Regions from separate parts of the Streptomyces sp. NPDC037013 genome, predicted to be linked through region 3. Evidence: riboswitches for the same ligand, from Rfam matches in the RefSeq annotation. Region 3 holds a riboswitch; each other region holds the start of a gene.
The links. Region 3 has a riboswitch for cyclic di-AMP ahead of ACZ7DY_RS25935 (transglycosylase family protein). Riboswitches for the same ligand answer to the same signal wherever they lie in the genome.

Region 1 (2,254 bases), on a different contig from region 3:
CTGAGCCACCGTCGGGAACCGCCCTCCGTTGGCGAGCGAGAGCTCCCGGGCGCTGCGGCGCACCCGGTTGCGCAACTCCTGCACACGCCGGGGCACATGGACGCTCCAGGCGTGGTCGCGGAAGTGCCGCTTGACCTCTCCGACGATGGTGGGCAGCGCGTACGGGAGGAACGGGCCCTGCGCCGGGTCGTAGCGGTCGACGGCCTTGACCAGACCGAGGGCCGCGACCTGCTCCAGGTCGTCCAGGGGCTCGCCCCGGTCACGGAACTTGCCCGCCAGACGGTGGGCCACCGGGAGCCATGCCTCCACGATGTGCTCCACCAGCCGCTGCCGCTCGGGGCCGGCAGGCAGGACGGCCAGGCGCTCGAAGTCGGCGGTCGTGTCCGGGGTGTCCCGCCCGGTCCGGGTGTCTGCCACTCGGTGCGTCTGCCCTGTCTCGCTCAGCATGTGTGCCTCCCGTCGAACTGCTGGTATCGGCAGCACGGGAGCGCGACGAGACACACCTCGAGGCGGCCGGGTCGGCACCGCTCCCGTGAATGTGCCTGTCTGCCCAAGCACGTCGAAGTACCGCCTGTCCGAGATCAGCGGAGCCAAACCCGCCTGTTGCGGCCAAGAGTTGAGAGCGCGTCGGACGGCGGTCCGCAAACCTGCCGAGGAGGCCTCTCTCGTAATACCGCTTGCCCGCAACGGTGTTGCGATCGGCGGCGCGATAAGGCACGTCTCCGGCACACGCCGATATTCACTCCCGCGGTGAAGCGGTGAAGAATCTGACGGGGTGGAGAATTCTGACGGGATAAAGGGTTCTGGGTTTTCAGGAACGAAGGCCTCGTGCCCGTTTTGACTGAAACGCACCCTTCACACCGAAGCGCATGTGCCCGATTTAATGCCGATTGACCGGTATAACGCGGTCCGCCCCCGGGTATCGCACCTCAGCCCCTCCCCTCATTCCGTGAAATGAGTCACAGGGGCGGCAGCGGAGAGCCTTTGGATCCGCCGAGAGCACTTCCTTCTGCGCATGGAGAGTTGAGTCATTTTGATCTACGGATGCGGAGGACAGCCGGACGCCAGGAAAGCGCCGGACGCATTCACCGATCGAATTCCCGCCTTGTTCCCCCCGGGCTTTCTCGCTTAACGTCACCGTCAATCCGGATGGAACGCCGAATCCTGCCGCTGTCCGGAAACTCGCCCACCCACTCACTTACGCACGGCAGGAGCGGGGGACCCAGGTAAGCCGCCGACCCGGAATCCCGGGCCGGCTCGGGGTTAAGTCGTACGCCCGTTACGACCGGACACCTCCAGTCCGAACCCGACAGCTCACCTCGTAGGCGACGGAGAGGAATTCGTCATGCCTGCAAAGGGTAAGCACCGCCGCCCCAAGTCCAGCTCGCTCGGCCGGGGCATCGCCGCCACAGGAGCGGGCGGGGCCGTGCTCGTGCTCCCCGTGCTCGGTGCCACCACGGCCGCCGCGCAGCCCGCAGTGGCCGCCCGGCCCGCCGCCGCCCCGAACACGTACGTCGTGGTCTCCGGCGACTCCCTCGCCAAGATCGCGCAGGAGCACCACCTCAGCGGCGGCTGGAAGAGGCTGTACCAGGACAACCGCGGCGCCCTCGGTGACAACCCGGCGCTGATACGCCCGGGCATCGAGCTCACCCTGGGCAAGGAGGGCCAGGACGCCTCCGAGGCATCCACCGAGCGGGCGGACCGGTCCGAGCGCGACACGGCCGCCGCCGAGCCCGCCGTCGCCCCGGCCCCGAAGTCCTACACGAACGACCTCGACGGCTGGATCAAGGAGTCGCTCGACATCATGGCTCAGCAGGGCATCCCCGGCACCTACGAGGGCATCCACCGCAACATCATGCGCGAGTCCTCCGGCAACCCCCTGGCCATCAACAACTGGGACTCCAACGCGGTCGCCGGCACCCCGTCCAAGGGACTGCTCCAGGTCATCGGCCCCACGTTCTCCGCGTACCACGTGGCTGGCACGGCGATGGACAGCTTCGACCCGGTCGCCAACATCACCGCCGCCTGCAACTACGCGGCCGACCGCTACGGCTCGATCGACAACGTCAACGGCCCGTACTAGACCGCACCCCCCTCGATCACCGCGAGCCCCGGCACCCGTGTCCGGGGCTCGCGGCGTGTCCTCGTTCCGGGCCGCCGACCCGTTCGACGTGCGGGGGAAACGGGCGGGTGAAAAGAATGGGGACGTCGGTGGGCGTTATGCCCGAATGTCGGCGGGTACCTCTGTGCGGAC
Region 2 (2,254 bases), on a different contig from region 3:
GCAAGGGCATGGGCGCGGTCGCGGCGGTCGCCGTCGTCATCGGCGCCTTCCGGGAGGCCGCCGAGCAGGAGACCACCCTGGAGGCGGTGGCCCAGCGCCTGGAGCGGGCCCTCGCGCGCGAGGGCACCCGGCGCGACGGTCTGGACGCCTTCGAGGGGTTCACCACCGCCGTCCTCGCCGAGATCCGGCACGCCGACGGCGGCGTACGGCTGATCAACCGGGGGCATCCGCCGCCGCTGCTGCTGCGCGGGGACGGGCGGCTGTGCGTCCTGACGGCGACCGAGCCCGCGCTCCCGCTCGGCATGGGCGAGCTGGGCGTCTGGCCGGACCGGGCGGACGAGACGGAGTTCCCGCCGGGCGCGACGCTGCTCTTCTACACGGACGGGTTGTCGGAGGCCCGGGACGCGGAGGGCACGTTCTACGACCCTGCGACCCGGCTCGGCGGGCGGATCTTCCCGGGGCGGGGCGGTCCGCGCGCGCTGCTCGCCGCGCTCGCCGAGGAGGTGCGGCGGCACACCGGGGGCCGGATGACCGACGACATGGCGCTGCTCGCCGTGCGGCGGCCCGTCGCCGGGGATCCGGACGTCACCACCGGTGACTGAAGTTCACCGTTCCGCAGGGCAACTGACATCCTGTCAAGGGAATGTGAAGTTCCGGTGCGGACCAAGGTGGGTCAACTCGCCCCGTTCCGGCACCCCGTGTCCCGATACGTACAGGCGATCAGCGTTAACGATCAACCGGAACGGCTTGGAATACCGACCCGCTGTCTATTAACGTTCGATAACGCAGCGCGGTCGTCCCAGCCGTCACTAGAGGCGGCTCCGTGCGCACGCGCCTAATCCCGCAAGGGAGCCGGGGAACCACCAACTTGGGGTGAATCGGGCATCTGCGCCTCATGCATCCGTGCATCCGCGCCAGGCGCCCGTAGGAGACCTTCCTGCTCCGAACCCGTCAGCTAACCCGGTAGGCGAGAAGGAAGGAAAGGAGTGCGCCCCAGTGGCGTCCAACCGGCCTGCCCCCCAAGCCGTGTACATACCGAATGACGACGACTTCGGTCCGTACGACGAGGGCTCCTTCGACGAGTGGAACCCCACCGAGGAGTCCGTCCGTCCCGTCCGCGGCAGGCACCGTGTGCACAAGAAGGCCGGTGGCGGCCTCGCCCGCAGCTCCACCGTGCTCGGCGTGGGCGTCATCGCGGCCGTCGGCGCGGGCGGCATGGCCACCGCGCAGGACGGCAAGCCGCCGGTCGCCATATCCATGCCGGACCTGCCGGGCGTGGGCACCGTCGCGGACTCGCTGCCGGACGCCGAATCCCTGCCGGGCGTCGGCTCGTTGCTGGCCGGCGACACGGCGGAGGCCGCTCCGTCCGTCGCCGCCGCGACGCCGCTCACCGCGGCCGGCGTGAGCACCGCCGACGCCGAACAGGGCACCACCGACGCGGGCGAGGCACTGCGCGCCCGCATCATGCGGCAGGCCGAGAACCAGCAGCACCAGGCGGACTCCGCCGTACGCACCGCCGCCGAGGACGCCGCCGTCAAGAAGGCCGCCGACGAGGCCGCCGCGCAGCAGAAGGCCGCCGAGCGGAAGGCGGACGCCAAGGCCGCCGCCGAGAAGAAGAAGCAGGAGGAGGCCCGCAAGGCCAAGGCCGAGGCCGCGCGCCTTGCCAAGCTCGCCAAGAGTTACGCCATCCCGACCTCCTCGTACACGCTCACCTCGCACTTCGGCGACGCCGGGTCCATGTGGTCCTCGGGCCACCACACCGGCCTGGACTTCGCCGCTCCCACGGGTACCCCGCTCAAGGCCGTGCACACCGGCACCGTCAAGGAGGCCGGCTGGGCGGGCGCGTACGGCTACCGCACCGTGCTCGAACTCGAGGACGGCACGGAGGTCTGGTACTGCCACCAGTCCTCGCTCAACGTCAGCGCGGGCCAGAAGGTCAGCACGGGCGACGTCATCGGCCGCGTCGGCGCGACCGGCAACGTCACCGGGCCGCACCTCCACCTGGAGGTCCACACCCCCGACGGCACCGGGATCGACCCGCTGGGCTGGCTCCAGAGCAAGGGGCTCAACCCCTGAGCACTGTCCGCGAGGGTTTGACGGTTCCTTGAAGTGCGGGACGGAATTCGGTTTCCGTCCCGGACGTTGCGGAACGTATGACTTCTCTTCGCCGACTCGGCTCTTCCGACCTCGAGGTGTTCCCCCTCTCCCTCGGCGGCAACGTCTTCGGCTGGACCGCCGACCGCACGGCGTCCTT
Region 3 (2,254 bases):
CCGCCACCAGCGCGAGCGCCGCCTCCACCACCACCTGGGACAAGCTCGCCCAGTGCGAGAGCGGTGGCGCGTGGAGCGCCGACCCGGGCAACGGTTATTACGGAGGACTCCAGCTCTCCCAGGAGACATGGGAGAGCTACGGCGGCCTCGACTACGCGCCCAGCGCCGACCAGGCCTCCAAGTCCCAGCAGATAGCCGTCGCCGAGAAGGTCCTCGACGCCAAGGGCACCGCCGCCTGGCCGAGCTGCGCCCCGATCGCCGGTCTCACCGACGGCGGCGCGGCGGCCGACGTGGACCCGGGCGCCCCCATCACCCCGGAACCCTCCGATCCGTCCGGTTCGACCGGCGCCGAGGGCTCCAAGGACTCGAAGGAATCCAAGGACTCCGGGGACGCCAAGGGGTCGAAGGACGGCGCGGAGAAGGGTGACGCGTCCGGCGAACCCGCGGACTCCGCCGAGCCGTCCGACGACGCGTCGACGGACCCGGCGGACGCCTCGGGCGACACGCCCGGGAAGGGCGCCGGCTCGCGAGAGAAGAATCACGACGAGTCCGGCGAAAAGGACGGCAAGAAGGACGGCAGGGGCGGGAAGGGCGACGCCGACGGCAAGGGCGGCACGGACGGCTCCGGCAAGTCCGGGACCGGGGACGGCACTTCGCCCGACCCTGAGGACGCCACCGCCCCCTCCGAGGGCTCCGACGGCTCCTCCGGCCGCCACCGCGGCGACCGCGCCGACGAGAGCGGGGGTGCAGGCGGGCGTCCCGGACGGCACGCCTCGCGCGGCGACGAGCGCACCGGCGCGGTCGCCGACGGGACGTACACGGTGCGCTCCGGGGACAACCTCTCGCTCATCGCGGACGACCTCGACGTCGACGGCGGCTGGCACGAGCTCTACGCCGAGAACAAGAAGACCGTCGGCGCCGACCCGGACCTCATTCTCCCCGGTCAGAGCCTCGATCTGGGCGAAAAGTAACGGTAGTTGACGATGCGTCTGCCGGGGCCTTCGCGGCGTATGTCCGCTTTGGCGCGAGTGAGACATGGGTCTCAGAAGCCCTGATCGTCTTTGAAATTGTGTGGAAGACGTGATTACCGTCGTCACCGCTCGCCACTGGTGAGCCCCGCCGGTCGGTACGCCGAATCCTGCCAACGGCCGGACGGGAACAGTCGTCGCTCAAGAGCGCCGTGGGCAGGAGCGGGGGACCCAAGGTTTGTGCCGGGTCCGTCCGTTGAGGGGGTGGGCAGCCGAGAGGCTGGGCGCCGCGCAACGGACGGGAACGGCTAGGGGTGAAGTCGCGCTCAAGGAGTGCGACCGGGCAACCACATCGGCCCGAACCCGACAGCTCACCTCGCAGGCGTCGGTGTAGGGGATCAACTCATGCTGCTTTCCAGCAAGGGCAAGCACCGCCGTCCGTCCAAGGCCACCCGCGTCGCCACGCTCGTCGGCGTGACCGGCGCCGCCGTCGCCGCCCCGCTGATGGCGGCCGGCTCGGCCTCCGCCGCCACCACCTCCGAGTGGGACGCCGTCGCCCAGTGCGAGTCCGGCGGCAACTGGTCCATCAACACCGGCAACGGCTACCAGGGCGGCCTGCAGTTCTCGCCGTCCACCTGGGCCGCGTACGGCGGCACCAAGTACGCGCCGACCGCCGACAAGGCCTCCAAGGCCCAGCAGATCGAGATCGGCGAGAAGGTCCTGGCGGGCCAGGGCAAGGGCGCCTGGCCGTCCTGCGGCGTCGGCCTCTCGGGCGCCTCGCCCAGCAGCGGCGGCGGCTCGCAGCAGCAGGCCCCGCAGCAGCAGGCTCCGCAGGAGAAGCCGCAGCCGCAGCGGACGCAGCAGCAGGCCGCTCCGCAGCACCAGCAGCAGGCCGCGCCGAAGCCGCAGCCCGCGCCGCAGACCGAGTCCAAGAAGACCGTCGAGACCCCGACCGGCAAGACGGTCAAGAAGGGCGACGGCGAGTACAAGGTCGAGACGGGCGACACCCTCTCCAAGATCGCCCAGGCGCACCACGTCAAGGGCGGCTGGCAGAAGGTCTACAAGCTGAACGGCGACATCATCGACGACGCCGACTTCATCTACCCGGGCCAGCAGCTCCACCTCGGCTGAGGCTGCTCCCCACCCGGCCGTGCCTCGGCGGACGCACGGCCGGCCCCCGTCCCCACGGGCTCCCCGCCCCGGTGCGCGTATCCCCCGTACGCACCGGGGCGGGGCCATGTCCGCCGCCGGAACCCCGCCATCCGGCCCTGCCGAGGCCGCCCCGC

Region 1: linked by a shared signal. The riboswitch ahead of ACZ7DY_RS16900 (LysM peptidoglycan-binding domain-containing protein) and the one ahead of ACZ7DY_RS25935 (transglycosylase family protein) in region 3 are both predicted to bind cyclic di-AMP.
Region 2: linked by a shared signal. The riboswitch ahead of ACZ7DY_RS22275 (M23 family metallopeptidase) and the one ahead of ACZ7DY_RS25935 (transglycosylase family protein) in region 3 are both predicted to bind cyclic di-AMP.

Annotation. Positions count from the first base shown of each region.
Region 1 is NZ_JBVJRV010000004.1:527,729-529,982, reverse strand. It holds gene ACZ7DY_RS16905 (SigB/SigF/SigG family RNA polymerase sigma factor) at 1-447, opposite strand, end outside; cyclic di-AMP (ydaO/yuaA leader) riboswitch at 1,174-1,341, shown strand; gene ACZ7DY_RS16900 (LysM peptidoglycan-binding domain-containing protein) at 1,346-2,083, shown strand.
Region 2 is NZ_JBVJRV010000006.1:21,668-23,921, reverse strand. It holds gene ACZ7DY_RS22280 (PP2C family protein-serine/threonine phosphatase) at 1-602, shown strand, start outside; cyclic di-AMP (ydaO/yuaA leader) riboswitch at 823-985, shown strand; gene ACZ7DY_RS22275 (M23 family metallopeptidase) at 997-2,076, shown strand; gene ACZ7DY_RS22270 (aldo/keto reductase) at 2,154-2,254, shown strand, end outside.
Region 3 is NZ_JBVJRV010000007.1:109,344-111,597, reverse strand. It holds gene ACZ7DY_RS25940 (transglycosylase family protein) at 1-971, shown strand, start outside; cyclic di-AMP (ydaO/yuaA leader) riboswitch at 1,167-1,369, shown strand; gene ACZ7DY_RS25935 (transglycosylase family protein) at 1,374-2,099, shown strand.